One region of the Streptomyces sp. NPDC055025 genome, then DNA from elsewhere that is predicted to be linked to it. Evidence: riboswitches for the same ligand, from Rfam matches in the RefSeq annotation. Region 1 holds a riboswitch; each other region holds the start of a gene.
What was found. A riboswitch is a leader RNA that binds a small molecule or an ion and turns the genes downstream of it on or off. The one in region 1 is predicted to bind cyclic di-AMP.

Region 1 (7,433 bases):
CGATGGCGGCGACCCGGGTCATACGCGCTCCTCGTTCTGGTCCCGGCGCCCGTTCTCTTCCTTCTCCTCCGCGGGCTTCTCCTCCGCGGGCGCACACGAGGTCACACAGGGGCCCTTCGCCCACCACTCCGGCAGCATCGCCAGCGCCTCGTCGCCCAGCGGGTTCACCCCGGGACCCGCCGCCAGCGAGTGGCCGACCAGGACGTGCAGACACTTCACCCGGTCCGGCATACCGCCCGCGCTGGGAAAGCCCTCCAGCACCTCGATGGCGTCACGGCGCGCGAGATAGTCCTCGTGCGCCGCGCGGTAGGCGGCGGCCAGTCCGGGGTCGGCCGCGAGGCGCTCGGTCATCTCCTTCATGACACCGTTCGCCTCCAGCGTGCCGATGGCCGAGGCCGCGCGCGGGCAGGTCAGGTAGTACGTCGTCGGGAAGGGCGTGCCGTCGGGGAGCCGCGGGGCGGTCTCCACGACATCGGGCTGTCCGCAGGGGCAGCGGTGCGCGATGGCGCGCAGTCCGCGCGGGGGACGGCCGAGCTGTTCCTGGAACGCGGCCACGTCCGCCTCGGTGGGCTCGGTGCGTTCGGTCTGCGGAGGGGGGGTTTCCATGCCTGCCTTGGTTCTACGTTCTGCGTGCCTGATGACGGTTCTGTCTGCCTGGTACGGACGCGCCGCTGGTACGGGGTCGTGCCGCTGGTACGGGGTCGTGCCGGTCCACCGGTACCGCCCGTCCCCGCGCGTCCCTACCGGTCCGTGCGGTCCGCGCTGTCCACGCCGTCCAGGACGTTCGAGTACCAGGGGCGGTCCGTCGCCTCCCGCTCCTCACGGCGCTCGCGCACCGCGTCCGGGTCGATCATGGTGTAGCCGCTCTCCCCGGGCCTCACATAGTGGAGATGCTCGCGGGCCAGCCGCTGGATGTAGGCGTCGTCCTGGAGCCGCGCCTTCTCGTCGCGCAGTTCCTCGACCCGCTGCCTCGCCTCCCGCGCCTGCCGCTCCTGCTCGGCGATCTCGTTCCGCTGCGACACGTACTGCCGCATCGGATACGCGAGCGCCACCACCAGTGTGCACACGACCAGGGCGAGAAAGGCCGCCCGGCCGGTGAGACGGGAGCGGCGGTCCTGGCGGCGGTTCTGCGAGCGGTAGACGCGCGCGGCGGTCTGCTCGCCGAGCAGCCGCAGCCTGGTCGCGGTGGAGAACCGGTCCCGGTTCCCGGCCATGGCTCGCCTCCCCTGTTACGTGCGTACGTCCCCGGACACGGTACGGGACCGGGGCCGGGGACGTACGGACGACGGGCGGGACGGGCGGCCTCACCCGACGGCCGGCCCGGCCCCGCCGCTCACGCTCAGGCGGAGCGGAACCGCGGGAACGCGCTGCGGCCCGCGTACACCGCCGCGTCGTCGAGGATCTCCTCGATACGCAGCAGCTGGTTGTACTTGGCGACACGGTCCGAGCGGGCCGGGGCGCCGGTCTTGATCTGACCGCAGTTCACCGCGACGGCGAGGTCGGCGATGGTGACGTCCTCGGTCTCGCCGGAGCGGTGGGACATCATGCACTTGAAGCCGTTGCGCTGGGCCAGCTCGACGGCGTCCAGGGTCTCGGTCAGCGAACCGATCTGGTTGACCTTGACCAGCAGGGCGTTGGCGGAGCCCTCCTCGATGCCACGGGCCAGCCGCTCCGGGTTGGTGACGAACAGGTCGTCGCCGACGATCTGCACCTTGGAGCCGAGCTTGTCGGTGACGACCTTCCAGCCGGCCCAGTCGTCCTCGAAGAGCGGGTCCTCGATGGAGACGAGCGGGTAGGCGGCGACCAGCTCCTCGTAGTACTCGGTCATCTCGGCGGCCGAGCGGGACTTGCCCTCGAACTCGTACGAGCCGTCCTTGTAGAACTCGGAGGCGGCGACGTCGAGCGCGAGCGCGATGTCGCGGCCCGGCACATAGCCGGCTTCCTTGATGGCTTCGAGGATCAGGTCCAGCGCGGCGCGGTTGGACTCCAGGTTCGGCGCGAAGCCGCCCTCGTCACCGAGGCCGGTGGAGAGCCCCTTCTGCTTCAGGACCTTCTTGAGGGTGTGGTAGACCTCGGCGCCCCAGCGCAGCGCCTCGGAGAAGGACTCCGCGCCGATCGGGGCGATCATGAACTCCTGGATGTCCACATTGGAGTCGGCGTGCGAGCCGCCGTTCAGGATGTTCATCATCGGAACGGGCAGCAGATGCGCGTTCGGGCCGCCCAGGTAGCGGAAGAGCGGGAGGTCCGAGGCCTCGGAGGCGGCGTGCGCGACGGCGAGGGAGACACCGAGGATGGCGTTGGCGCCCAGCGAGCCCTTGTTCTCGGTGGCGTCCAGGTCGATCATGGCCTGGTCGATCAGGCGCTGCTCGGTGGCGTCGTAGCCGACGAGCTCCGGGCCGAGCTGCTCGATGACGGCGAGTACGGCCTTCTCGACACCCTTGCCCAGGTAGCGGTCGGGGTCTCCGTCACGGAGTTCCACGGCCTCGAACGCACCGGTGGAGGCACCGGAGGGGACAGCAGCACGGCCGGTGCTGCCGTCGTCGAGGCCGACCTCGACCTCGACCGTGGGGTTGCCTCGGGAGTCCAGGATTTCCCGGGCTACGACGACGTCGATGGACGGCACGAGCATCTCCTTCTGGGATGTGACGCTTGGAGTGCAGGGTCTCATTGGCCTTGCGGCAAGAGCCTAACCGGCTCGGAGACGTCGGCCGCCCGGTGCCCGCCCGCTGGGACGGATCAAGCACCCGAGCGCTTCGGCGCACCCATGAGCACCGTCGTGCGCACCGCCGTGAGCGCCGCCCCGAGTACTCCCTCCGTACTCCCCGAGTGCCCCCTCCGTACGCCCGGAAGGTACGCCCGGAAGAGGGCAGACCCCGGCCCGGCGCGTACGGGGGATCACGCGCCGGGCCGGGGGGATCGGGGGCGGGCGGATCAGCGCAGGTGGAGCTGCTGGCCCGGGTAGATCAGATCGGCGTCGCGGACGATGTCCTTGTTGAGGTCGAAGAGCTTCTTCCAGCCGCCCTTCACCTGCCGCGCGGCGGCGATCTTGGAGAGGCTGTCGCCGGGCTTGACCTTGTACTCGCCGTCGCCCTTCTCGATCGTGGCCGTGGCGGCGCGGGTCTCACCGCGCGAGGCGGGCTGCGCCTGCTCCCGCTTCGGCTGCGCCGGCCGGATCTGCCGCGGGGCGGCCTGTTCCCCCGTACCGGAGCCGGAGGCGGAGGCGGATCCCGAGCCGGAGCCTGAATTCGAAGCGGAACCGGAACCGGAGCCCGAGCCGGAGCCCGAGCCGGAGCCCGCCGAGCCACCGTCGTACGCGGCGCCGGAGAGGTTCACCCCGCAGGTGGGCCACGCGCCCTTGCCCTGGCCCGCCAGGACCTTCTCGGCGACGGCGATCTGCTGGGACTTCGAGGCGAGGTCGGCCCTGGCCGCGTAGGCGGTGCCTCCGTAGGCGGCCCAGGTGGAGCCGCTGAACTGGAGTCCGCCGTAGTACCCGTTGCCGGTGTTGATGGACCAGTTGCCGCCGGACTCGCACTGGGCGACCTGGTCCCACTCGGAGGCGGTCGCGGCGGACGCGGAGGTGGCGCCGATCAGCGGGACCGCGACAGCGGCGCCGGTGATGCCGGCGAGCGTGGCGTAGCGGGCGGTCACGGAGCGGGAGGGACGGCGGTGCCTGCCCTTGCTGGAACCCTTGCTGGAACGCGGCATGGAACTCTCCTCACCGACGCCTACGAGGTGAGCTGTCGGGTTCGGGCCAAGTGAGTTGCCCGGCCGGGTGCTCGCGCACCCGGCTCCACCCCGAGCCGGTCGCCGGCCGTCTCTCGACGGCCGGGGCCGGCACAAACCTTGGGTCCCCCGCTCCTGCCTTCGGCGCATGACGCGACGACTACTCCCCCCGACCGACGGCAGGATTCGGCGTGACGGTCGACGAGGCCCGCGGTGCGAGCGGTTCAGACCGTAATCACAGGCCCGCCGGTTCTTCAAAGGAGAACATCAGGGAAATAACGCCCTTACCCACCCTCCAGGTTTACGCATTTCCCCTGGTGAGAGCGGAAAGCGGGGCAACCCGCGGGTCAAAAGTCCCTAGTTGCAGCAAAGAGACCCTTGTCTCACTTGCACAGAAGTGGACATAGGGCGGCGAACTACCCTTGAATCCGTGCCACTTCACGGCACTTCAAGGACGGGATCAAGAAGGAGACCGAGAGGGAGGCGGAGAGGGAGACACAGGGGGAGCCGGGGAGGGATCAGGGCCGCGGCCAGGGAGGACACCCCCATGGCACGCCGCGACGCACCCGGAGACACCGAGGCGCACCCGGAAGCACCGGGGCACACCAGGAAGCACCATGACCCGCCCGGAAGCACCGGGCGCACCAGGGGGCGGCACACCGGCCGCCCCCCGTTCACCTCACAGCCACCGCGCCGACGGCCCGGAGCCGCCGGCCCGTTCGCCTCAGAGCCAGCCGCCGAGCACCTTCTGCCCGTCGGCGATCAGCCAGTTGCGCTCGACGGGCCGGTCGGCCTCCGCCGGAGCGGGCGATTCCGTACGATCCGTCAGGCCGTCCGTACTGCGCGACAGTCCGTCACCCCGTGAGGCATGACGGCCGTATTCAAGCCCTTCATCCGAATTGCCCGTTACGGCATCGTCCTGGGCGGCTTCACCGCGGTGCTTGCCCTTGGCCGACTCCGCACCGCCGGCGGCGGTGCCACCGAGGCCGTCGGAGCTGAGGCCTTCAGTGCCCTCGCGGCCGTCCACGGAAGCGGAGGCTCCCGGTGCGGGCGTGGTGGCCGAACCGGAGGGGACCGGCTCTCCGGGCAGCGTCTTCCCGTCGGAGGGGGCGGAGGGCGTGGCGTCCGGAGCGCCGGAGGGAGCGTCCGCGGGACCGTCGCTCCGGTCGTCCTGCGCGGCTCCCGCCGAGCCGGAGCCGCCCCCGAGACCGACACCGTCCAGCACGGCGCCCGTGAGCCCGGAGACCGGCGCGCAGCTCGACCAGGCCTTCACGCCCTGCGCCGCGAGCACCTTCTCCGCCACGGCTATCTGCTGGGAGCGGCTGGCGAGGTCGGCGCGGGCCGCGTACTCCCCGCCGCCGAAGGCGTCCCAGGTCTCCTGGGTGAGCTGGAGGCCGCCGTAGTGGCCGTTGCCGAGGTCCGCGCTCCACATGCCGCCGCTCTCGCATTCCGCGACACGGTCCCAGGTGGAGGCGTCCGCCGCGCTGGCGCCCGAGGCGGCGAACAGCGGGATGGCGATCGCCGACCCGGTCACCCCCGCGGCGACGATCAGAGCGGGGGCCTGGCGTGGTCTGCGGTGTCGGCCGTTCGCGGAGCGCATGCGCTTGCCTTCCGTGTGACTGTCGTTTCGACTACGGCGTGTTGCAGCTGAGTCGTCGGTGAACGTAGCGGTACTCGAACGTCTGTCACAAGTCGATGCAGCGGAGATCACGTGAAAGTCACATTACTGACGGTCCGTCAGTTATGGAGTGACGATCCGACAGTGATCGGCGCCGGTCCCATGGCGGTACGGCGGCCGTCCGCCGCCGAATCCGTCAGTGGCTCATCAGCCGGACAATGGCGTGAACTGCACCGGAAGTGTGCGCAATCCACGCATGATGAGCCCGCCGCGCCAGCGCAAATCGGCAGGATCCACAGCAAGTCGCACATCGGGCAGACGGGTCAGCAGAGACGCGAGAGCGGTCTGTCCCTCAAGGCGGGCGAGGGGCGCGCCGAGGCAGTAGTGGATGCCGTGCCCGTAGCCGAGGTGCTGATTGTCACGCCGCGCGAGATCGGGCGTGTCGGGCGACGCGAACCGCTCGGGGTCACGGTTCGCCGCGGCGAGGACGACCAGTACGGGATCGCCCACCGCTATCCGCTGCCCGCCGAGCGTCACCGGCTCGGTGGCGTACCGCCAGGTGGCCAGCTCCACCGGACCGTCGTGGCGCAGCAGTTCCTCGACACCCGTCGCGAGCAGTTCCGTCTCCCCCGCGTCGAGCGAACGCTGGAGCCGGGCGTGCTGCTCCGGGTGGCGCATCAGCGTATGGACGCCGTTGCCGATCAGATTCACGGTTGTCTCGAAACCGGCAAAAAGGATGATGAAGGCCATCGCCGCGGCCTCGTTCTCGCTGAGATGCTCGCCGTCGTCACTGGCCCGCACGAGACCGGAGATCAGATCGTCGCCCGGGTTCTCCCTTTTGCGGTGGATGAGTTCGGCCAGATACGCCCGGATCTTCTTGACCGACCGCGCCACTCCGCCACGCGGTCCGCCGCCGTGCCGGATCATCATCCCGGCCCAGTCGCGGAAGTCGTCCTGGTCCTCGGCCGGCACCCCGAGCAGATCGCAGATCGCGTAGATGGGGAGCGGGAAGGCGAAGTCATGGATCAGATCCGCCTCCCCCTTCGCCGCGAAACCGTCGATGAGCCGGTCGGTGAGCTGCTGGACCCGGGGAGCGAATTCCGCGACGCGCCGGGGCGTGAACGCCTTGGACACGAGCCGGCGCAGCCGGGTGTGGTCGGGCGGATCGATGTTCAGCAGATGCGTCATGAGGTCCGCGCCGCGCTCCCCGGGAATCCCGGTCTTGCCCTTGGCGTGCGCCGCCTCCGCGTGATGAACGGGGTTCTTGGAGAGCCGGGCGTCGGCGAGCGCCGCCCTGGCGTCCCCGTACCGCGTCACGAGCCACGCCTCGACCCCGCTGGGCAACTGGGCCCGGTACACGGGCGCGTGCTCGCGCAGCCAGGCGTAGGCGGGGTAGGGATCGGTGGCGAACTCCCAGGTGAAGAGTTCGGGAACGGGGGCAGTCTCGGGGGCGGGGCCGGGCGCGGTCTCGGGGGCGGGGGCGAGGCTCGGCTCGGGGGCGGTCTCAGGGGCCGGCTCGGGGGCGAGGCCCGGCTCGGGGGCGGGGGGCTTTTCGGTCACCGGTCGACGGTATCGGGACAGACCTCGGGGGCGGCCGGGGCGGGGGCGCGTCCCGGCTCGGCTCGGCTCGGCTCGGCGGCCTTGGCGTACCCCCTGGCCGGCCTCGCCCCGTCACTCGGTGGCGGCGCCGCCCGTTTCCGCCGTGCGGATCGCGTCCCGGTAGGTGCGGGCCGCCGCGCGCAGGGCGGTTTCCGGGTCGACGCCCGCCTCTTCCGCCCGTACGGCCATGGCGAGCAGTTCGTACCCGATCCCGTCGCCCGACGGAAGCGCGACGTCCAGGCCCGCCGTACGGACGCGGCCCGCGAGTTTGGAGGCGAGCGCGAGACCCGGCTGCCCCAGCGGGACGCCGTCGGTGACCGAGTCGCGCTGCTTCTCGACCGCTTTGGTACGGAGCCAGTGCGCCTTGACGTCCTCGGGGGTCTCCGCCGTCTCGTCGCCGAAGACATGGGGATGGCGGTGGATCAGCTTCTCCACGATCGTGGCGGCGACATCGTCGATGGAGAAGGGTTCCCTGCCCTCTTCCTCCTCCAGG
Region 2 (7,433 bases), on a different contig from region 1:
GCTGACGCCCAGCCGCACCGGCGCCAACGGCTACCGCTACTACGACCAGGACGCCCTGGTCCGGCTCCAGCGGATTCTGCTGCTGCGGGAGCTGGGACTCGGGCTGTCGGAGATCGCCCGGGTCCTCGACGGCCGGCAGGACACGGCCGTCGCCCTGCGCACGCATCTCAGACTGCTGGAGCAGGAGCGCGAGCGCGTCGAGCGGCTGATCGCGTCGGTGCGGACCACTCTCCACAAGACCGGGACGGGAGAGGAACTCATGGCCGGGGAAGTGCTCGACGGCTTCGATCACACACGGTACGAGCGGGAGGTGACCGAGCGATGGGGCCGGGAGGCGTACCGGAAGGGCGACCGCTGGTGGCGCGCGCTCAGCGAGGAGGAACGCCAGGGGTTCCAGGACCGGCACGAGGCCATCGCCCGCGACTGGGCGCGGGCGAAGGAGTCGGGGCTCGCCGCCGACAGCGACGAGGCCCAGGCCGTCGCCCGCCGTCATTGCGACTGGCTGTCGGTGACGGCGGAACCCACGAAGTCGTATGTCATCGGCGTGACGCGCATGTATGTGGACGATGCACGCTTCACAGCGGCCTATGACAAGTACGGTGAAGGGACAGCAGTGCTCGTACGGGACGCCATGAAGGTGTACGCCGAGCACCACCTGACTGGCTGACCGGTCGTACGGCCGGTCGGTCGGCAGACTCGGCGGCGACCGGGCAGCGGCTCGGCGACCGACGCGGCGACCGACCGGCCATATGACCGAACGACCGGGCCGTCCGGCCGCCTGACCTGCTGAGGAGCCGGTCGCGATCCGACCTCCTCCATAGCCCACTCGGCCGACGGCGAGTCGCCGCCGAGGACGGCAGCGGCCAGCCTGGGTGGGGCGCGGTACCGTCCGCAGCCCTAGGCGGAACCGGGCAGGTGACCACTGGTGGGGAAGCTGAGCAAGCTCAGGGAGAACCTGAGTGGCAGAGGCACGCGGGCCGACGACCTGACCGGTCCGATGTCCGCCGACGGGTCACCGATGCCGGAAAGCCATATCCGTACCAGCCGTCGGCTGGTGCGTTTTCTGCCTGTCCTGGTGATCGTCGTCGGGGTGATCCTCGATCTCTCGACGCCGACGCGGGTCACCGCCGCCCCCCTGTACGCCGCCGCCCCCCTGGTCGCGGCGCCGTTCTACCCGCTGATCGGCACGCTGCTGATCAGCCTCGCGGCGGTCTGCGCCGAACTGTCGATGCACCTCTACGCCAACTCGCTCAACACGCTGGAGTCGCTCAGTGAGTTGCTGACGGTGGTGATCGTGTCTCTTCTCGCGCTCTACATCGGCGGGGTACTGCGCCGCAGCGGGCAGCGGCTCGCCTCGGCCCGGATCATCGCCGAGACCGCTCAACGGGCGGTGCTGCCAAGACCCGCCGAACGGATCGGCGGGCTGCGTATCGCCGCGCGGTACGAGGCGGCCCAGGAGGGCGCGTTCATCGGCGGCGACCTGTTCGCCGTACAGGACACGCCGTACGGGGTACGACTGGTGGTGGGGGACGTACGGGGGAAAGGGCTGGAGGCGGTCGAGGCGGTGGCCGTCGTCATCGGGTCCTTCCGGGAGGCCGCCGAGCAGGAGAGATCGCTGGAGGGGGTGGCGCAGCGGCTGGAGCGCGCGCTCACCCGCGACGGGAGCAGACGAGGCGGGCTGGACGCCTTCGAGGGGTTCACCACGGCGGTGCTCGCCGAGATCCCGCACGACGGGAGCGTGGTGCGGCTGGTCAACCGGGGCCATCCCGATCCGCTGCTGATGTGCGAGGACGGCGCGGTACGGATGCTGGAGACGCGCGACCCCGCGCTGCCGCTCGGGATGAGCGAACTGGCCGCGTGGCCGGACCGTGCCCAGCAGGCCGTCTACCCGGCCGGCTCGACGCTGCTCTTCTACACGGACGGACTCTCTGAGGCGCGTGACGCCCAGGGAGTCTTCTATGTGCCGATGGACCGGCTCGACGGACGGATCTTCCAGGGGCCCGACGAACTGCTCCAGGCGCTGATCGACGACGTCCGGCTGCACACCGGCGGCGGGAGCCAGGACGACATGGCGCTGCTGGCGGTGAACCGCCCCACGGAGGGGCAGCCGGAGCGGCGCAGGACGATACCCCTCGTTCCCTGACGCCTTCCCTGCTGCCGTTTCCCGGGGCCGTTCGCTGACGCCGAGTCCGCCGTCACCACCGTGTGTGATCGACAGGTATCCCTCCGCATAACATTTGACACACCGTCAGATATTCGGGGTGTACTGAAAGGAAGTCAGCTCGCCCGATTGCGTATGCATGTGCCCTGGTGTGTCCGATGCGAAGTTGTTAATGATCACCGGGAACAGCTTGGAATAAGGGCCTGGTCTCTATTAACGTTCGATAACGCAGCGCGGTCGTCCCAGCCGTCGTAAGAGTCGGCACCGTGCTCACGCGCCGAATCCCGCAAGGGAACCGGGGAACCACCAATTGGGGTGAATCGGAAGTTCTTCGCTGCCTTGTGCGGCGTAGGGCGACCGTAGGAGACCTTCCTGCTCCGAACCCGTCAGCTAACCCGGTAGGCGAGAAGGAAGGAAAGGAGTGCGCCTCAGTGGCGTCCAATCAGCCTGCCCCCACCGCCCCCTTCGAAACCACCTCCTTCGGCAGCGAGCCGGAGCGGGCATGGGGCGAGTGGAACCCGACCGAGGAGTCCGTACGCCCGGTACGCGGCAGGCATCGCGTCGGCAAGCAGCGCAACGGCTTCGCCCGTAGCTCCACCGTCCTCGGCGTCGGCGTCATAGCCGCCGTCGGCGCGGGCGGCATGGCCACCGCTCAGGACAAGCCCGCGGTCTCCATATCCCTGCCCGACGCCATCACCGACAATCTCCCCGACGCCGGGTCGCTCCCGGGCATGGGATCGCTGGCGGCGGACGAGGCCGAGCCGGACCTGCTGGCCAGTGCCCCGCTCACCACCGCCGGTATGACCGCCGCGGACGCGGAGCAGGGCGCCACGGACGCGGGCGAGGCCCTGCGGGCCCGGATCCTCCAGCAGGCGGAGCAGCAGCAGAACGAGGCCGACGCGACGGAGAAGGCGGCCGCGGAGCGCGCGGCGGCCGAGCAGGCCGCGGCACTGGCCAAGAAGCAGCAGACCGAGGCCGAGAAGAAGATCGAAGAGGCCAGGAAGAAGGCCGAGGCGGAGGCCAGGGCCAAGGCGGAGGCGGAGCGCCTCGCGAAGCTCGCGGCCAGCTTCGCCCTTCCCACCTCCTCGTACACCATCACCTCGACCTACGGTGAGTCCGGCTCCATGTGGTCCTCCGGCTACCACACCGGTCTGGACTTCGCCGCCCCGACGGGCACCCCGGTCAAGGCCGTGCACAGCGGCACGGTCACCTCCGCCGGCTGGTCGGGCTCGTACGGCTACCGCACCATCCTGGAGCTGGATGACGGTACGGAGATCTGGTACTGCCACCAGTCCTCGATGACCGTCACCGCCGGGCAGAAGGTCACCACCGGCGAGACCATCGGCCGGGTCGGCGCGACCGGCAATGTGACGGGACCGCATCTGCACCTTGAGGTGCACACCGCGGGTGGCTCCGGTATCGACCCCATGAGCTGGCTGAGCAGCAAGGGCCTGACTCCCTGACCCGGGTGTGACCCCATGACCCGGGCTCGGGTCTCCGTCCCCGATCCCTCGATTCCCCGATTTGACCCCGTGGCGCGACTGGCACAGTCCGGTCCCCGGCGGCTCCGGCGCTCGCCCCCCGACGCCTGGGCCGCCGGTCCCGTTTCCGGACCCGACCGGACCGGACCGGCACGTTCGTCCGTGTTCGTCCACGTTCGTCAGTACTGGCGGTACGGGTTGTAGCCGTCGTAGTCGATGTACGGCGGAGGCACCGGCACCCGGCCCGTGGCCCGCGCCGCATAGGTCAGGGCCGGTCCCGCCGTCTCCCTGCGCTGCCAGAGATGGTGCAGCAGCTCCTGCTCGCGCTCGACGAAGTCCGGGCCGGCCTTGCCGCGCTGGGCGTGGTGGCGCAGAAACGCCAGGGACGTCGCGAACGCCTCGTACTCGCCGACCGATCTGGACGCCTGGGGCCCGTACGTACGGCCCGCGAAATCGCGTGCCACCGTGCGCGCCCGCATTGAGGAGAGCGCCTGGGGCGCGGCGGCCGGCAGCCAGCCCGCCGCCGCGTACGCGGGCAGCTCGGCGGAGACCGTACGCAGCTCGCGCTGTCTGCTCCAGATCGCCAGCCAGGTCAGCAGCCCGAAGGCCGGCACCATGAACGCCGCGTACACGGCGTAGAAGCCGAACGGGCCGAAGAGCGACGTCGAGCCGTTCCACAGCGCGTGCATCCCCATCGCCAGCGCCAGACCGAGCGGTGGAAGGGCGAACCGCCGGATCCTCTGGCGACGGGTCGCCATCGCCGCCAGCCCGAAGCCTATGCCCGTGAGCACGGTGAAGAGCGGGTGCGCGAACGGGGACAGCACCACCCGTACGAAGAAGGTCGCCGCCGTCATGGCGGGCAGGCCCGTGCGGTCCGCGGTCTGGTCCTCGCCGAAGGCGCTGCCGAGATAGAGGATGTTCTCGGTGAAGGCGAAGCCGGTGGCGGTGAAGCCCGCGAACACGACCCCGTCGACCAGCCCGGTGAAGTCCCGTCTGCGGAACAGGAAGATCAGCAGGATCGCCGCGGCCTTGGCGCTCTCCTCCACGACCGGTGCTATCACCGTGGCGCCCAGGGACTCCGCGCCCGCCGGGTCCGCGGTGGCGATGGCTATCCACCGGGTCGCGAAGGTGTTGGCGATGATCGCGACCAGGGCGGCGGCGAAGGCACCCCAGGCGAACGAGAACAGCAGATTGCGCCAGGGGCCGGGGTCGACGCGGTCCAGCCAGCGGAAGGCCGCCATCAGGAGCGGTACGGGCAGCACGGCGAGGCCGAGACCGACCAGAAAGCCCTCGGTGCCGGTCTGGTCCCGCACGAGCGCCAGGATCACCAGCGCGCAGAGTGCGAGCAGCGTGATCACGGCCCCCGCCCGCACCGCCCGGTGCCGCCAGAAGGCGCGGCGCGGGCGATAGCGCCTGCGGGCAGGGTCCGGTACGGCGGTCCACAGGTCACCGAGCTGTTCCTGCTGCTCGTAGACAGGGATCGCCGGGCCCGGATCGGGGCGCTGCTGCGAGGGTTCCGACACCCGATGACCCTAACGAGAGCCACTGACACTGGCGATGGTGCCTCTGCCGCTACCGCCGGTTACGGGGCTACGGGGGACGGGGTTACGGGCGGACTCGGGGCGCGCCCTACGGTCAGGTCGCGGGTCAGCGGGTCAGGTCGGGTTAGGCGGACGGCCGCCCCGGCCGTTCCGGCTGTCCCGGCCGCCCCGGCCGTTCCGGCAGATCCGCTACGCGGCGGAACAGCAGATCGCGTACGGCATGGCCCTTGTCGAGCCCCTGGCCCTCGAACCGGGTCAGCGGCCGGAACGCGGGCCGGGGCGCGTATCCGCCGTCCGGCCGGGTGTTCTCGAAGCCCGGGTGGGCCGTCAGCTCCGCGAGCATCTGCTCGGCGTACGGCTCCCAGTCGGTCGCGCAGTGCAGTACGGCCCCGGGCCTGAGCCGGCTCGCCGCCAGGGTGAGGAACTCCGGCTGGATCAGCCGCCGCTTGTGGTGGCGCTTCTTGGGCCAGGGGTCGGGGAAGTAGACCCGCAGTCCGTCGAGGGACCCGGGCGGCAGCATCTCCCTGAGCAGGATGATCGCGTCGCCGTTGGCCACCCGGATGTTGGACAGTCCGTTCTCCTCCGCGAGCCGGAGAAGATTTCCCTGGCCGGGGGTGTGTACGTCGACCGCGAGTATTCCGGTGCCGGGGTCGTCCGCGGCCATGCGCGCGGTGGCCTCGCCCATCCCGAAGCCGATCTCCAGGACGACCGGCAGCCCGCCGAACAGCTCGTACGGATCAAGGACCCGCTGGCCGTCGATGTCCAGGCCCCAGGCGGCCCACAGCCGCCGCAGCGCGTCGGCCTGGCCCGTGGTGACGCGGCTGCGGCGCGGCTGGAAGCTGCGGATGCGCCGCTCGAAGTGCGACCCGGCGGGATCGGCGGCGGGCCCGTCGCCGTCGGGGAACATCCGGCTCATCATCCGCGCCCCGGCCCGCTCGGCCGTCCCGGCGCCGCTGGCCCCCTTGATCATGCCCTGCTCAACAGACTCGGCCGCCTCGGCCATCTCAGTCATCCGTCCCGGTCTTCTCGCGTTCGGCCACCACGCACCGATTCTACGGAGCGCCCAGCGAGCACCCCCGCCACGCCCGCCCGCCGGGGTATCTCTCGCCGAAGCGCTGCCGAGCCCGCCCGAGCCCGCCCGCACTCGCCCGGGACGCGAAAGAAGCTTCTGGCCGACGTCGTCGTAGCCGGCCTCACCGCCGGGCAGCGGGACCGGCGCGGTGTCGCACCGGTCGCCCGTGTCGTCGAACATGTCGAATACGAGTCGCGGGTCCATGGCTGTGCCACCCGACGGCGGGTACGGGGCTACTTGTCGTCGAGGTCTTCGCCGAAGGTGACGTCCAGCTCGGCGGTGAGGGCCTCGGCCAGTTGGAGTGACTGGGCCCGGTCGATGACGATCTGCTTGAGCGAGGTGAGGCCGCGGACCTGGGAGAGGTCGTTGCCCCGAAGGTCCAGGCCGCGGTACTTCCCGCCGTCGAACTCGGTCAGCCGCAGATCGCTGTCGTCGATCAGGGCGGCGCCCAGATCGGCAGCGACGAAAGCGGTCTCCCGCAGCGAACACCTGGCGAAGATCACAGGCCCGGCGGCCCGGACGCGGGCGAAGGTGCTGTAGTCCAACTTGCAGTTCTCGAACAGGACGTTGTCGAGCGTGACGTCTTCGAGCGTGGCGCCCATGAGCTTGCAGTCGCGGAAGACGGCTCTGGAGATCTTGCTGTCGGTCCACCGCAGGGAGGACAGGTCGCAGCCTGTGAAATCCACGGAGTCGACGCGGATCTTCTCCAGACGGGTGCGCCGGGCCTTGAGGCCGGTGATCCTCCCGTCCATCAGATGGGTGTCGGCCAGGTCGAGGTCCCGCAGGTCCGCCTCGGCGTAATGGAATCTCGTCATCTGGCCACGGCCGCCCCCCAGCGAGGTGACGTCGGAGAGGTGGAGGCCCGGCTCGTTCAGGGTGGGGAGCGTGACGCTCGTGCGGCGGATTGTGCGGGTGTCCATCAACAGCCTTTCCGGGCGGCGGCTCGGTCACCGGTGCTGCCGGCACGCCCGGGGCGTGCCGGCAGGCGCCGTCGTGTCCGCGAGTTCCGGGGAGAGCAGGACCACATCACCCTTCCAGGAGATCGTGGGGATCGGGTCGAGGCGGCGCCGGTCCCAGTCGGCTTTCTGGCCCGAACGGATCAGCTGGAGATACTTGGCGAGGCGTTCGACTTCCCGGACCGGCGGGGCGCCAGGGTGCTCGCGGGTCCGGATGAGGGT
Region 3 (7,433 bases), on a different contig from region 1:
GAGGCGACCGTTGCCCCGAACGCCCACAGTCCGGTGAACATGCTGGTGATGGCGGTCAGTTCCTGCACGGAGTCGGGATCGGCAGCGAGCAGCACCCACCCCAGATGGAGCGACGCGTACGTCAACGAGGCGAGCAGTACGAGGCGGAGCCACCTGCGCCGCGGATGCCCTGGGAGTCGTATCACCCGCGACAGCGTGCCCGACGTACCTGTCCCGCGTCATGAACTCCCGCCCGGATACGCCTACTTGGTGAGTCGTCCTCCCCTTTTCGAACGTGATCGTTCGTGCTCGTTCGTGCTCGTTCGTGCTCGTTCATACGAGAGGGCCCCGGGACCGGGCCCCGGCCGCGGTCAGGCCCTGGCCCTGCCCATGAGCTCTGTCCCGGAGCGGGCCTCGCGGCCATCCACCGCGAGGTCACCCCTCGGCGGGGCAGCGGTGCCGTCGGGGTCAGAATTCGTAGGCGCCCACGTCGAAGGGTGCGGAGCGTTGCTTCCGGTCGGCGTCGAGCGTGGGAGCGTCCCTGGTGGTCGCGGCGCCGATCGCGGGGGTTCCCTGCCTCAGATGGAGGTCTCCGGCCCGATAGTTGACGAAGTAGGTCGAGAAGGCGGTACCCACCGTGATGTTGTTGGAGTGCTGGACATTCGTCGCGGCGCCGGTGTTGAAGGTGCGTGCCAGGTTGTTGCGGATGATGTCGCCGCTCGACGGCGTTCCGTCCTTCTGATGGGTGAGCCGGATCTCGCTGTCGGTGGCCGGATACCGAGGGACCACGGTGTTGTTGACGATCTTGCTGTCGTTCATACCGTAGAGACCCATGGCGAGACCCACCTCCACCTGGACCACGTTGTTCTCGATGGTCCAGTTGCGGTACGGGCCGTCGAAGGCGCCGATCCCCTGGATCGTGTACTTGCCGTTGTACTGGAAGGGGATCTTCGTGTACCGCGTGCCCGTGCGGCTGGTGAAGACGTTCCCGCGCAGCACGACGCCGGTGACCGGGGTGAAACTGCCGTCGCCGCGGTAGCTCTGGAACATGTCCCGGTGCGGCGGGTCGCTCTCCATGCCCGGCGGTACGACCGCGTAGCTGTTCACCGCCGAGTTGTACTCGAAGAGGCAGCCGCTGACCTTGCACCGGAAGGCGTCCTCCCAGAAGTGGTTGACGCTGTTTCCCCTGACCACCGCTCCGGTCGCGCCGGCGCCGGCCTGGGAGGTGCGCTCCAGCATCACACCGTTGCGGACGTTGCGGATCTGGTTGTCGAGAACCTGGTTGTCGGCGCCGACGACCAGGACGCCCGTGCCGCTCCGGCTGACCCAGTCGTTGTTGTACCAGGTGTCCGCCGACGCGTCGCTCGCGGCCCGGACCTGTGAGTTCCGCAGAATGTCGTGGGTGGCACCCGCGTCGAACTGCACCAGGTTGCCGGTGGTGTACGTACCGTCCGCCTCCTGGGGCGAGATGAGCACCCCGTCGACCGTCCAGCGGGTGGCACCGGACGCGAACCTCAGAGTCTTCATACGGGGCGCCGCGCCGGGCGCCGCCTTGACGGTCCGGACGCCCGAGGAGACGCCCCCGGTGATGACCGGACTTCCGTGGTTGCCACTGCGCAGGTAGATGACGTCTCCGTCGGCGAAGGTCCGCCCGGACGCGAAGACTTCCTGCAAGGTACGCCACGGCCTGTCCGCGGTGCCGGGATTGCCCGCCGAACCCACGGCGGGGTCCACGTAGTAGGCCGTGGCGGCGGCCCCGGCGGCTGAGGTCTCGGTCCCGAAGGCGGTCCCGTCCGCCTGGAACCCGATGACCAGTACTACGCAGGCGAAGAGTGCGGTGCGCCTGCTCGTTCCGCGCACGGACAGGGTGATGGCCACGAGGGAACCTCGTCTTCTTGTGTGGGGGGATCGTGGGTGGGGGACCGCGATGACTGACGCCGCGTCTGGTGAGGAGTTTCGGTCAAGTCATGCCATGCGTCAACAGATTCATTGGAATGAATTCGGGCTGGTGCTCTCCGGGCAGCGGCGGCTCCGCGACGGGTAGGGTCGTAAGCTCGTCATGTCGGGCCGGTGTGGGCGCGGATCGAGGGGGATGCGGTGAGTTCGCCACGTACTCCTGTCGGTACGGCCGCGCGGGGGCACAAGACACGCCGTCTCGCGGACGAGCTGCGACGGGCCATCGCCGAACTGCGCTGGCCGGCCGGCAAACTGCCCACCGAGCAGCAGTTGGCCCGCGACCAGGAAGTGAGCGTCAATACCGTGCGGCGGGCCGTCGACCTGCTGGTCCAGGAGGGCCTTGTCTACCGCCGGCAGGGATCCGGAACGTATGTCTCGGAGTCCCGGGCATCCGGCACCGGGTACACCGTCGGCGTCGTAGTGCCCTCGTTGACCTACTACTACCCGCGCGTCATCGCCGGTATCGAACGTGAACTCTCCCGCCACGGCTGCCGGATGCTCCTGCGCTGCACCGAATGGGACCCCGGCATGGAGCAAGGGGCCGTCGACGAACTGATCCGGTCGGGAGCGGCCGGGCTGATACTGGTACCCACCCTCGGCGAGGACGGTCCACAGCACTGGCTCGGGATCGCGGGGGAACTCGCCGTGCCCGCGGTGCTCGTCGAGCGGGGGATGGACCTGACGGCGACCTCGCACGAGTTCGTCTGCTCCCACCACGCGGCCGGGGCGCGTGCGGCTGTCGAGCATCTGCTGGGGCTCGGGCACACCCGCGTCGGCTATCTGGAGAGGACCAGTCCGCACACGGCCCCGCAGATCCGGTCGGGCCTCGCCGTCGGACTGGAGCGCGCCGGGCTCGATCCGGCTCCCGTGGTCACGGCGTCACTGCCGCGCTGGACCGCCGAGGACGCGGACGGCTTCCTCGGCCGTCTGATGGCGCGGGGGGCGACGGCCGCGCTCTGCTTCGCGGACCGTGAGGCGTCCTTGCTGGTCGGCGCGGCCCGGCGGCGGGGACTGGGTGTCCCGGAGGACCTTTCCGTGATCGGCTACGACAACGAGGTGGCCGACCTGTGCGAAGTGCCTCTGACCACCGTCTCCCCGGCGAAGACGGATATCGGCCGACGGGCCGCGGGCATCCTCAGAGCCCGTATCGCCGACCCGGACGCCCCACGACGGCAGGAAGCGTTTGTGCCGCACCTCGTCATACGCGACTCCACGGGCCCGGCGCCCCGGCGGAACTGAGGCCCGGCGGCACTGAAGCACGACGCTCCCTCGCGCTCGCACTCGCGGTTCACCGGTCGCGAGCGGGCGTACGCGTCAGAGTTCGCGGCCATGGGTTTCGGCGTACCCGATCAGATCCTCGTAGGTCTGTCCGTCGGGGCGATAGAACTCGTCGCGGTCACGGCCGGGGCCGCCGGCCAGGGCTTCGCCCAGAAGCCTGGAGACGGTCAGGGCCGCGGACAGCGGCCGGTGATCGACGACGATCTCGTCCACCTGGCCCTGGTCATTGATATGGAACACGCCGACTCCCGTCACCGGCCTGCCGTCGACGACGGCGGTGTACTCGTTCACCCGACGGTCACCGAACTCGCCCTCCCAGACGGGAGTGAACTCGCGGTAGAGGCCGAGCACGGCACGAATCTGCGCCCGCACCGCCTCGGCTCCCCGCAGACTGCCGTTCATCACCGAACCGGCGAGCACGACATCCGGCGCCAGATCCCTCAGAAACCACGGATCCTGTGACACTGAACCTCCTCGTGGAACAGACGAGTTACGCCATGAACGTACGCGATGTGGCGACGCCGTCGCGGCGCCGGCGCACTCCCAAAGGCTGTCCCCCCGTTCCACCGCTTTCCCTCCCCGAATGGTGGCGATACGCACTCGGCACGCACCCCGACGCGGAATAAATGACACCCACATCGAATTGGTCGGAGCAGCATGGTATATCGCACCCGTTTTGAAAAGTAATTGTATGGGCGGTTTGCCCGCATTCTTCCCGTGGTGCATTTGGGTGGTATTGGCACGCCTTGGCATTCTCTGTACGGTGTTGTGACGTCAGAAATTCCGTCAGGGGTCATGATGTGCGTCACATCGGCCGTGTTCCGTGGCTCCCGTCGCCTCGGCCATTTCGCTCCCGGGGAGCGAGAGTTGAGTCCCCGGACGACTTCTGCGTAACCGGATCATTCCGCTCTGGATTCGTCCGCCGGGATCGCGCTGTGAATTCAGGTCTTGTTTTTGTCCGGACGTTCCGCCTACGTTCACGTCAATCCGGACGGACCGCCGAATCCTGCCGCCGCCCGGAAACCGAACCCACTCACGCACGGCAGGAGCGGGGGACCCAGGTAAGGCGCCGTTCCGGAATCCGGACCGGCTTGGGGTGAAGCCGCGCTCATACCGCGGCCGGGCAGCTCCAGCCCGAACCCGACAGCTCACCTCGCAGGCGACGGAGAGGAATGCGTCATGCCCGCACAGGCCAAGCACCGCCGTCCCAGAACCAGCCCGTTCGCCCGAGGTCTCGCCGTCGTGGGCACGGGTGGTGCCGTACTCGCGCTCCCGTTCATCGCCGCGACCACCGCCGAGGCGGTGTCGTCGCCCGCCGCCGCGACGCAGAAGGACAACCCGGAGACCTACTCCGTCGTCGCGGGGGACTCGCTCTCCAGGATCGCGGCCGCGCACTCCGTCAGCGGCGGCTGGAAGAAGCTGTACGAGGACAACCGTGAGGTCATCGGCGGCAATCCGGCACTGATCCACCCCGGCGTCGAACTGACCCTCGGTGAGAGGACCGCGTCCGCCCCGCCCGCCACCGCCACACCGGCCACCGCCACGTCGGCGGCCACCGCACCAGCGGCCACCGCACCGGCCACCGCCGTGGTCGAGCAGGAAACCGCGACGGCGGCCACCGACGACGCGACGGCGGCCACGGAGGACGCGACGGCGGCCACCGACGACGCGACGGCGGCCACGGAGGACGCGACGGCGGCTACCGAGGATCCGACGGCGACCGCCGAGGACGCCGGGGCCACCGCCGAGAGCGCGACGGCCGATACGAGCGACACCGTCACCCAGGCGGCCCCGAAGACATACACCGACGATCTGGACGGCTGGATCAACGAGTCGCTGGACGTCATGGCCGCCCAGGGCATCCCCGGCAGCTACGACGGTATCTACCGGAACATCATGCGTGAGTCCTCCGGCAATCCGTCGGCCATCAACAACTGGGACTCCAACGCCGCCGCCGGTACGCCCTCCAAGGGCCTGCTCCAGGTCATCGACCCCACGTTCCAGGCCTACCACGTGCCCGGTACGTCGATGGACAGCTTCGACCCGGTCGCCAACATCACCGCCGCCTGCAACTACGCGGCCGACCGGTACGGCTCGATCGACAATGTGAACGGCCCGTACTGACAGACCCCGCGGACAGACCCCGCGGACAGACCCCGCGGACAGACCCCGCTGACAGGCTCCGCCGGCGCTCGACGCTGACGTACCGTCACATCCGTACAGGCCCGCGCGCTCGTGCATCCGCGCACCCGCACGTCCGCGCACCCGCACAGACGGCCGGACCCGGCCGGGACATCCTCCGTCCCGGCCGGGTCCGGCCGTCTGTCCGTCCACCGCCGCCCTCGGTTCATCGCCCCCCGGCGGGCACCGGTGCGAGGGGGTGTTCACGCACCCGCGCGAGCAGGGCCGCCGGATCCGGGTCCGTCTGAAGGGCGTTCAGGAGCAGCAGCCACAGATCGTGCAGCGCTTCCTCGATCTGACGGCGCCCCTCCAGGGCGTCGGAGACGGTGTGCAGTCCGAAGAAGGCGCACACGAGTCCGTGCGCGGCCACCTGAGGGGTGACGCCATGTGTGAGTTCCCCCTCCTGACGGGCCTCTTCGAGAAGTTTGGTGACGGTTTCCAGCCAGCCCACAAAAGGTCTCGGCAGCGTGGCATTGATAGCGGTGCGCTCCGCCCAGAGCCGGGCGCCCGCGCGGATGACGACATCGTCCCGGAAGGCCCTCGCCACCTCGAAACTCAGCGCGACCAGCCGTTCCAGCGCCGGACGGTCGGACGCGCTGTAACGGTCGATCAGATCGGGCCAGGTCGCGAAATGCTCCTCGACAATGGCGAGGGCGAGATTCTCCTTGCTGGCGTAGTGGAAGTAGATGGCTCCGCTGGTGCGGCCGGACTGTGCGCTGATATCGCTGATACTGGTGCCTGAGTAACCCCGCTCATCGAACAACTGTGCCGCCGCTTCCAGGAGAAACCTCCGCGTCGTTTTCGCCCGAACCTGCTGCACCCGAACCCGCACGTGTACCCCGGATTGCCGTTCCGTTAAATGACAGCAGGCAATGTAGCGGCTTTTCCCACCGGGCGTGGCGGGCTTGGCGGCTCCGGGCTGGGGTGCGTAGCAACGAAAATTGCGGTGTTCTTGTCGCATGAATACAACGGTTGCTGAGGCATCGATCGTCGGCACCCTGGAGGACGTCCGCCCGCTGTCCTGGTCGCGTACGGTCGCACGCGAGATGGTGCACCGCGACTCCGTGGCCGAGGTGCTGCTCACCGATGTACGGCGGAGTCCGGACGGCGGATTCGAAGCCGCGGCGTCCTGGTCCCGGTCCCATCCGACCTTTCCGCGCGACGGCGCCGATCTGCACAGTCCGCTGATGATCGTCGAGACGCTGCGCCAGCTCGGGATCTATATCCCGCTCCGGTATTTCGATGTCGCGCCCACCGCGCATCTGCTCATCACCGATCTGTTCTTCGGGATCGATCCGTCGGCGGAACCCCGGGCGGTCTCCGGTGCCACCGGGGTGACCTGCGCCGTACGCGCGAGCGAGGTGCGCCGCGCCGCCGAGGACGGCGCGGTCACCGGACTGCGGCTCGATGTCTCCTTCTCCGCCCGGGGCACGGTGTTCGCGCGGGCCGGGGGCGGTGCGCGCGTCATGGACGGCGAACGGTACGACGCCGTACGGACCGGCCGTCGGCGCTTCACCGCGCCGGGGAGCGCGACCGGGCCGGTCCGCCCCGACTTCCGCGGGCTGGGGGTGACGGGCGCGCACGATGTCGTCCTCGGACTCGACGGCGGCACCCTCCTGGTCGATCCGGCCGACCCGCGGCACCCCTTCTTCTTCGACCACGCCACGGATCATGTTCCCGGCATCATTCTGCTGGAAGCCGCGCGCCAGGCCGCGGCCGTGGAAAGCCGGGGCGCTTTGCTGCGTCCCACCGGCGGACGACTCGAAGCAGCACGCTTTATCGAATACAGCCCGCCCGCTCGAATTATGTGTGTGCCCCACCACGACATCTGTGTGTTCCGTTTTCTCCAGGACGGGGAACAGAAGGCTTTTGGCGTCCTCCGCTACAGGTAAAGCCTGGGAATACTCTGTGAAGTCACTTGACTACCAATAGTTTTCCTCTCTAGCGTAGCGATCGTTATGTTCTTGGGTGGTCGCCCTCAACCGGCCTTCTCCATAAGGCCGCGACTGCCCGGATCGCGCCCGCCCGACAGCGGGTGA
Region 4 (7,433 bases), on a different contig from region 1:
TTCTGGACCGCGAGCCCCGCCATCTGGACAAAATGGCCCAGTGCGGACTCACCCGAGTACGACTGCCAGTTCGTATTCGTCACGAAGGAGACGGCCGTGTTGAACGACTGGTCGGCGTCCATGGCCGGGGTATCGAGAGCGAGCACGAAGTGGTTCTGGAGGCGAAGAAATCCGTACAGGAACAGTACGGAGACAAGCGAGAAGGCGAGCACACTGCGAAGGAAAGCGGTCCAGGTCTGGTCGGCGTCCCCGGAGACTCCGCCGAGACGGTAGATCAGCCGCTCCAGCCGCCAGTGCCGGGGCGAGGTCAGAACGTACGCCATGTAGTCGCCCAGCGGCCGGAAGGAGAGGGCGAGCGCCACCACGAGGGCGAGAATCTGAAGCCACCCCGCGAGCGTGTCGTTCATGGAGGACCTTTCCTGGGCCTTCCTCTGGTGGGAGAGGCTAGAAACGCTCGGGAAAGAGCAGACAGAACACGAGGTAGACGACGAGAAGCACGGCGACGACCAGTCCGACGATGTTCTCGACGGTCACAGCCGGCCCACCCCCTTCCCGACCAGACCGATCAACGCGAAGACCGCGAGGGTGACCACGACATAGATGAGGTCGGACATCTTTTGACGCTATCGGCCACCCGACTGGCGGGCTCCTGACACGCCGGAGCCGATCGAGTGGCGGGCGCGGCGGCTGTCGGCCGCGGCCGGACCGCCGCGGACCTGCGGCGCAACGGTGGTGACCGAGCGTCCCATAGCAGTGAACAGCGCGTTCCGCCCGAGATGCTGAGCTCCTGGAGGTATGACTACGCTTTACGGGCGGCTCGATCGATCACCAGGACCGAATGGAGGAACGGACCGGCCGGCCAGAGCCGGGCCAGGACCGAACGAGAACGATCCAGGGCCGAAGCGATCCAGGGCCGAAGCAATCCAGGACCGCGCAGGGTCGAACGAACCGAGCGTCGAGCGAACCGAGTCGAGCGAACCGAGCAAGGTCGACCGACAGGAATCGTCGAACGGCAGGAACCGCAGGCCGGACGGGTGAGAGCACCCCGCCCGGCACTCCCCGGGCCGTCTCATCCCAGGACCCGCCGATCCGGCCGCGTCGACGCCTCCGGGCCCGAGCCGGGGCCCCTCCTCCCACAGGAAGAGGAATCGAACCATGAACCGCACCCGTCTCCGCACCACAGCCATGTCCACCGCCGCCGCGGTCACCCTCCCGCTCTCGCTGGGAGTCATGGCTCCTCAGGCCTTCGCCGCCCCGACGCCGAGCACACCCACATCGACCAGCACGTCGGCGTCACCCAGCACACCCGCCTCACCGAGCCCGTCCGCCTCACCGAGCACCTCGCCCTCGGCCTCGCCCAGCACGTCCGCGTCCGCCGGTGCGGCCGTCCCCTTCGGTCCGGGGTGCTCGTCACTGCTGCGCAAGGGCATCGGCGGCAGCTTCTCCAGAATGGCGACCCAGCCTGTCGCCACCGCGCTGGCGGAGAACACGCATCTCTCCACCTTCGTCGCCCTGGTGAAGAAGGCCGGACTGGCCGACAAGCTGAACACCACGAAGGACATCACCGTCTTCGCCCCGACCAACGACGCCTTCGCCAAGCTCTCCAAGGCGCAGCTCGACGCGATCCGCGACAACGAGGCCCAGCTCAGGAAGGTCCTGAACTACCACGTGACGGAGAAGAAGGTCGCCCCCGACCAGCTCCCGAACGGTGTCTTCAAGACCCTGGAGGGCGGCACGCTCACCACATCGGGCTCGGGTGAGTCGTTCAAGGTCAACGGGACGACGAACATCGTCTGCGGTGACGTCCGGACCAAGAACGCCAACGTGTACGTGATCGACACCGTGCTGATGCCCCCGAGCTAGTACCGCAATTGCGGTACTAGCGCCTCTCCCGGCAGCGTGGACCCGTCCACGGATCCGGCCACGGATCCGGCCGGAAGCCACACGTACCCGACGGCCCGGCCGGGGCCCCGGGGCCCGCGGCACGGGGCCCGGGGCCGGGGGGTGCCCCCCCCCCCCCCCCCCGACACCGGCATGATCGTCCAGGTCCTGTTCGGACGGGACCTAGTCCTGTTCGGACAGGACTTAGTCGAGGAGGCGGGCGCGCAGCCGTTCACGGGTTTCGGGGGCCAGTCCCAGCCCCTCGGTCAGATAGGTGTCGGTGCTGCCCCAGGTCTTCTCGATGGTCTCGAAGGCCGTCGCGAGATACTCGGCGCGCGCGTCGAAGAGCGGACTGAGCAGGTCCATCACCTCGGTGGACGTCCCGGTGGGCGAATTGTCGCTGCGCTGGACCGGATAACGGCGGTGCGGGTCGTTCGACTTCAGATAGTCCGCTTCGATCGCCTCGGGCTCCACCCCGACCGCGAGCAGGGCCACCGCGATCGAGAGACCGGCCCGGTCCTTGCCCGCGGCGCAGTGCATGAGCGCCGGCACGCTGTCCCCGGCGAGGGCGTGCAGGACACGGCTGTGCTCGGCGGTGCGCTCCTTGATGATCGAGCGGTACGAGCCGGTCATCCGGGCCGCGGCCCTGCCGTCCGCGAGGAGCGAGCGGAGCTGGTCCAGATCGCCGTCCCTGACCATCCGCCAGAACTCGGCACCGTCGGCGGGGTCGGTGAGCGGAATGTTCACATTGCGCACGCCGGGCAGTTCCACGTCCGCGCCGTCGAGCTTCAGATCGGCCGCGTTGCGGAAGTCGAAGATCGTGTGAAGTCCGAGGGACGAGAGGAAGGCCGCGTCGGCCGCGGTGGCGTTGGCGAGATGGCCGCTGCGGAAGAGCCGGCCCGGACGGACCTGCCTGCCGTCGGTGGTGGGCAGTCCTCCGACATCGCGGAAGTTGCGCACGCCGGCCAGCTCGGGCTCTGTCGACGGGACCTGCTGCGTCACGGCCTGCTCCTCCGTGTCTGCCGTCGGCGCGGCTCGCCGACGCTGTCGACCTCTGACAGTACGACATCTGTTCGTGTGGCAATCAGTTCGACTGTCAGGAATCCAATGGGAGCATTCGGACATTATTCGCGGATAGATATCGCTCAAATGCCCATCTGTCCGTATTGGGTGATTCCTTACACCCTGCCCCGGTCGCGGTGGAGATGGGTTCCGGTCCGTGACCAGGATCATATCCGTGACGTTCCGTGGCGGTGCCATGTATTCGAATTCCCCGCCTGACACGGAGTTCGGAGACCGTTGTCGACACAGGGTGACCGGTAAAACCGGGTTAAATGCGAGTGCGACTTGTCGATGGAAAAGGATCCCTTGTTCCACTCGCCCCACTCGCCTACGTTCACCCTCAATCCGGTCGGACCGCCGAATCCTGCCGCCGCCCGGAATTCTTATCGTCAAGCAATGCGTGGCAGGAGCGGGGGACCCAGGTAGTACGCCGATCCGGAACTCCGGAACGGCTTGGGGTGAAGTCGTGCGGTAAGTGCGACCGGGCATCTCCAGTCCGAACCCGACAGCTCACCTCGCAGGCGCCGGAGAGGAATTCGCCATGCCCGCGAAGGGTAAGCACCGCCGTCACAAGGCCAACAACCCGGTATCGCGCGGATTCATAGCCGCCGGTACCGGTGGAGCCGCCATCGCACTTCCGCTCATCGGTGCCACCGGCGCGCACGCCGCGCAGAAGGCCGCACCCGCCAGCGCGCCCGAGGCCGTCTCCCAGCAGCAGTTCGGCGGGGAGCAGACCGGCGCGAAGAAGGCCACCGCCAAGAAGAGCGCCGCCAGGACCCGGATCTACTCCGTGGTCCCGGGCGACTCCCTGTCGAAGATCGCCAAGGAACAGCATGTCCGGGGCGGCTGGCACAAGCTGTACGCGGACAACCGCAAGGCCGTCGGATCCGACCCGTCGCTGATCCACCCCGGGCTGAAGCTGACCATCAAGGCGAGAGGCGGGGAGCACACCCGTCCCGCGAAGCCGGCCGAGCCGTCCCACTCCTCCGACGGCGGTTCCTCGGACCCGTCGACCGCCACACCGGCCGAGGACAACGGCGGGTCGACGTCCGCGCCCGGCGACACGCCGGAGCAGAGCAGCGACTCCGCCTTCACCACGCCGGTCGACGATCCTCAGATCGGCACTCCGTACCATGCCTCGGGCAGCAGTTGGGCCAGCGGCTACCACACCGGTGTGGACTTCCTGGTCGACACGGGCACCGAGGTGAAGGCGGTCGGCGCGGGCACGGTCGTGGCGGCGGGCTGGGGCGGCTCGTACGGCAACCAGATCGTCATCGAGCACAGTGACGGCCACTACTCGCAGTACGCCCATCTCTCCTCCATATCCGTCTCCGAGGGCGACACCGTCAGCGAGGGCCAGCAGATCGGTCTCTCCGGCGCCACCGGCAATGTCACGGGTCCGCACCTGCACTTCGAGATCCGTACCGGACCGGACTACGGCTCGGACATCGACCCGCTGGCGTATCTGCGCGATCAGGGTGTCAACATCTGAGACCCGGCCCGTCCGAGGCATGGCAAACGTCCTTTCTCCGCTCTCCGTCGGGCACTTCCGTGCCGGACGGAGAGCGTTGGGCATATTCCCGCTTGGCCGAAAATTGACCAATGGTGTATCTCACCCCTCGTCAACCGTTTCCTACGGTCGCGTAGGTCACATCTGCGGGTGAAAGATGTGGTGTTGTGGCAGACGATTCGAGATCAAGAAGAAGAGGCGTATTCGGGTCGTACACGGCGATCGGTGACAGCTTCACGGAGGGCGTGGGCGATCCCGGACCCGATGGACGCTATGTCGGCTGGGCGGACCGGCTCGCGGTGCTGCTCGCCGATCAACTGGCTGACCGGCTCACCGATCCGGTGACCGGCGAGGTGGCCCTCCCGGCCGGCCCCGCGGACACCGTGCACGGAGATTTCCGCTACGCGAATCTCGCCGTACGCGGCCGGCTCCTCGACCAGATCGTCAGCGAGCAGATACCCCGGGCCAAGGAACTCGCCCCCGATCTGGTCACCTTCTGCGCGGGCGGCAATGACATCATCCGGCCCGGCACCGACCCCGACGATGTCGCCGAGCGCTTCGAGCGGGCCGTCGCCGATCTGACCGGGGCGGTCGGCACGGTCATGGTGACCACGGGCTTCGACACCCGGGGCGTGCCCGTGCTCCGTCATCTTCGCGGCAAGATCGCGACCTACACCGCCCATGTACGGGCCATCGCCGACCGCTACGACTGCCCGGTGCTGGATCTCTGGTCCCTCAAGTCAGTGCAGGACAGGCGGGCCTGGGACGGCGACCGGCTGCATCTCTCCCCCGAGGGCCACACCCGTGTCGCGCTGCGTGCGGCGCAGGTGCTCGGTTTCGCCGTGCCCGCCGACCCGGACCAGACATGGCCGCCGCAGCCGCCGCGCGGCACCTTCGAGGTACGGCGCGACGACATCAACTGGGCGCGCGAGTATCTGGTGCCATGGATCGGGCGCCGGCTGCGCGGGGAATCCTCCGGGGACCATGTCGAGGCGAAGCGTCCCGACCTTCTGCCCCTGAACCGCTGACGGCGGGGCCGGCCCGGGTGCCGGTCGGGACGCCCGGCCGCCGCCGAGGCCGGCCGCCCCTCCGGCGCTCGGCGCTCCCGACGGGAATTTCACTCATCCGAATGGACCACGGAACGCCCACGCATGGCCTGTCCCGGCCGGGGCGATAACCGGGCCGAAGGGGTCCTCCGGTGCGGCGCCGGCCGGGGGAGGGCCCGTATCACGGCGCTGTGGGTTCAGGGGGCTCCGATGGCGGAAAACGGCAGTGCGACTCTCGCGGCGGGGGCGGTCACCTTTGTCACCGCCAATGAGGATCGCGACTACGACACCGGGATCAATATCTCGGTCAGGACACCGGACGGTGTGGAGGCCGCCTCCATCTCCGTGCCCTTCGGCGAGTTCAAGGACGGGACGACGGCCGGTCCCTACCCGCTCGATGTGCTGACGGAGACCACGAAGGAGGGGCTGTCCAACGGGACCGCGACGGTCACCATCCATCCGAACGGGGACGACACCTGGCGGTTCGACCTACGGCTCCGGCTGCGGTTCTCCGACACGACGCACCTGTCGGTCAGCGCCGAGAACATCGAGCTGAACGACGACCGGAACACCACCCAGGTTCCCCTGGGCAGCCCGCCGAACTGATCCGTCCGGGAGCGGATCCCGGACCCGCGGGATCCGCTCCAGCACCCCGCCCGCGAACACGTCGTACAGCGGCAGCGTCTCCAGATGCACATAGCCGATATGGCAGTCGCACACCGCCAGTGGGCACGCCCGGGGAGCGAGTGCCTTCCGGTACGAACCGTCGTAGAGATTGCCCAGCTCGGCGCGGACGAAGTGGCAGCGCCGTACGGTCCCCTCGCCGTCCACCGAGATCACCGACTCACCGGTCCGGCAGGGCAGCCCCGCCGAGCTGTGGGGCCTGCGGCTGTACGGGAAGAGGGGATCGAGCTCCGTCCAGCGGGCGGCCTCCTCGTCCGTATAGCCGCGCCCCTCGGCCGCGTTGATCCAGAGATAGATGTGCGCGGGCAGTTCGGCGCGCAGCCTGCGCGCGTGCTCAAGGTGTTCGTCGAGACCGACGACGCCCACACTGAAGCGGACGGAGCGGTCCGCGAGGTCATGGCACTTGGCGAGGAACCGGTCGTACGGCGTCTGCCCCGGGTGGTAGGTGCACCACAGCGCCAGCTTCTCCGGGTCGGCGCCGGCCAGCCAGTCGGTACGGCAGCTCAGATTCGTCTGGATGGCCACCCGCCGGACATGCGGCAGGTGCGAGAGCTCGCTGAGGGTCCGCCGGTACCAGGAGCGGACCAGCCCTTCGCCCCAGGGCGTGAACAGCACCGACAGCCGGTCGTCGCGCCGCGCCGACACCCAGGCCGCGAACCGCTCCAGCGCGTCCCTGTCGGCGCGGAGCTGCTCACGGCTGTCGCGCCGCTTGGCGAAGGGGCAGTACGGACAGTCGTAGTCGCAGGAGGCGAGCGGACCGCGGTAGAGGATCGTCAGGTCCACGGGACTCACTTCACCTCGTAGGCGGCCATCGCGGCCCGTACGGCGGGGGAGAAGAGCGCCGGACCCAGCGCGTCCGAGTACGCGAGCCCCTCGGGCGAGAGACGCAGCAGCCCGGGGTCCGTGCCCGTGTCCAGCCAGCCGAGCTCCGCGAACCGGTCCAGCTCGGCCGGGAAGTCCTCGGCCGGTACCGAGCCGAACCGCTCGCGGTAGCCCGCCACCTCCATGCCCTGGGCCTGGAGGAGCGACTGGAGGAGATGGCGGCGGCGCGCCTCGTCCTCGTCCACCCGGCGGCCGACCTCCGCGCGGGAGAAGTCCTCCGTGGCCGTATAGGTGTCGATGATGGTCCGTATCTCGCGCATGTCGACCGCGTAGTCGAAGGAGTAGTGGAGCCGCGAGGTGTACGAGCGGGCTCCGCAGCCGAGCCCGATCATGCCGTCGGTCTGGCACGCGTAGTCGTCCGCGCCCTG

Region 2: linked by a shared signal. The riboswitch ahead of ACWGDX_RS21975 (M23 family metallopeptidase) and the one ahead of ACWGDX_RS03245 (transglycosylase family protein) in region 1 are both predicted to bind cyclic di-AMP.
Region 3: linked by a shared signal. The riboswitch ahead of ACWGDX_RS01445 (LysM peptidoglycan-binding domain-containing protein) and the one ahead of ACWGDX_RS03245 (transglycosylase family protein) in region 1 are both predicted to bind cyclic di-AMP.
Region 4: linked by a shared signal. The riboswitch ahead of ACWGDX_RS10960 (M23 family metallopeptidase) and the one ahead of ACWGDX_RS03245 (transglycosylase family protein) in region 1 are both predicted to bind cyclic di-AMP.

What each region holds. Positions count from the first base shown of each region.
Region 1 covers NZ_JBSGVS010000003.1:145,354-152,786, forward strand. The annotation lists gene ACWGDX_RS03225 (Ppx/GppA phosphatase family protein) at 1-22, opposite strand, end outside; gene ACWGDX_RS03230 (DUF501 domain-containing protein) at 19-606, opposite strand; gene ACWGDX_RS03235 (FtsB family cell division protein) at 741-1,214, opposite strand; gene eno (phosphopyruvate hydratase) at 1,340-2,629, opposite strand; gene ACWGDX_RS03245 (transglycosylase family protein) at 2,932-3,705, opposite strand; cyclic di-AMP (ydaO/yuaA leader) riboswitch at 3,708-3,880, opposite strand; gene ACWGDX_RS03250 (transglycosylase family protein) at 4,448-5,323, opposite strand; gene ACWGDX_RS03255 (cytochrome P450) at 5,549-6,901, opposite strand; gene ACWGDX_RS03260 (nucleoside triphosphate pyrophosphohydrolase) at 7,013-7,433, opposite strand, start outside.
Region 2 covers NZ_JBSGVS010000035.1:67,913-75,345, forward strand. The annotation lists gene ACWGDX_RS21965 (MerR family transcriptional regulator) at 1-667, shown strand, start outside; gene ACWGDX_RS21970 (PP2C family protein-serine/threonine phosphatase) at 998-2,143, shown strand; cyclic di-AMP (ydaO/yuaA leader) riboswitch at 2,427-2,581, shown strand; gene ACWGDX_RS21975 (M23 family metallopeptidase) at 2,593-3,624, shown strand; gene ACWGDX_RS21980 (PrsW family intramembrane metalloprotease) at 3,822-5,165, opposite strand; gene trmB (tRNA (guanosine(46)-N7)-methyltransferase TrmB) at 5,308-6,102, opposite strand; gene ACWGDX_RS21990 (pentapeptide repeat-containing protein) at 6,489-7,175, opposite strand.
Region 3 covers NZ_JBSGVS010000002.1:20,762-28,194, forward strand. The annotation lists gene ACWGDX_RS01425 (NACHT domain-containing protein) at 1-185, opposite strand, end outside; gene ACWGDX_RS01430 (hypothetical protein) at 448-1,857, opposite strand; gene ACWGDX_RS01435 (substrate-binding domain-containing protein) at 2,077-3,174, shown strand; gene ACWGDX_RS01440 (hypothetical protein) at 3,250-3,678, opposite strand; cyclic di-AMP (ydaO/yuaA leader) riboswitch at 4,234-4,388, shown strand; gene ACWGDX_RS01445 (LysM peptidoglycan-binding domain-containing protein) at 4,393-5,337, shown strand; gene ACWGDX_RS01450 (ScbR family autoregulator-binding transcription factor) at 5,561-6,214, opposite strand; gene ACWGDX_RS01455 (ScbA/BarX family gamma-butyrolactone biosynthesis protein) at 6,354-7,286, shown strand.
Region 4 covers NZ_JBSGVS010000013.1:96,414-103,846, forward strand. The annotation lists gene kdpA (potassium-transporting ATPase subunit KdpA) at 1-407, opposite strand, end outside; gene kdpF (K(+)-transporting ATPase subunit F) at 445-534, opposite strand; gene ACWGDX_RS10950 (fasciclin domain-containing protein) at 1,156-1,863, shown strand; gene ACWGDX_RS10955 (tyrosine-protein phosphatase) at 2,086-2,883, opposite strand; cyclic di-AMP (ydaO/yuaA leader) riboswitch at 3,321-3,482, shown strand; gene ACWGDX_RS10960 (M23 family metallopeptidase) at 3,485-4,435, shown strand; gene ACWGDX_RS10965 (SGNH/GDSL hydrolase family protein) at 4,621-5,481, shown strand; gene ACWGDX_RS10970 (hypothetical protein) at 5,710-6,105, shown strand; gene ACWGDX_RS10975 (STM4011 family radical SAM protein) at 5,989-6,966, opposite strand; gene ACWGDX_RS10980 (STM4012 family radical SAM protein) at 6,972-7,433, opposite strand, start outside.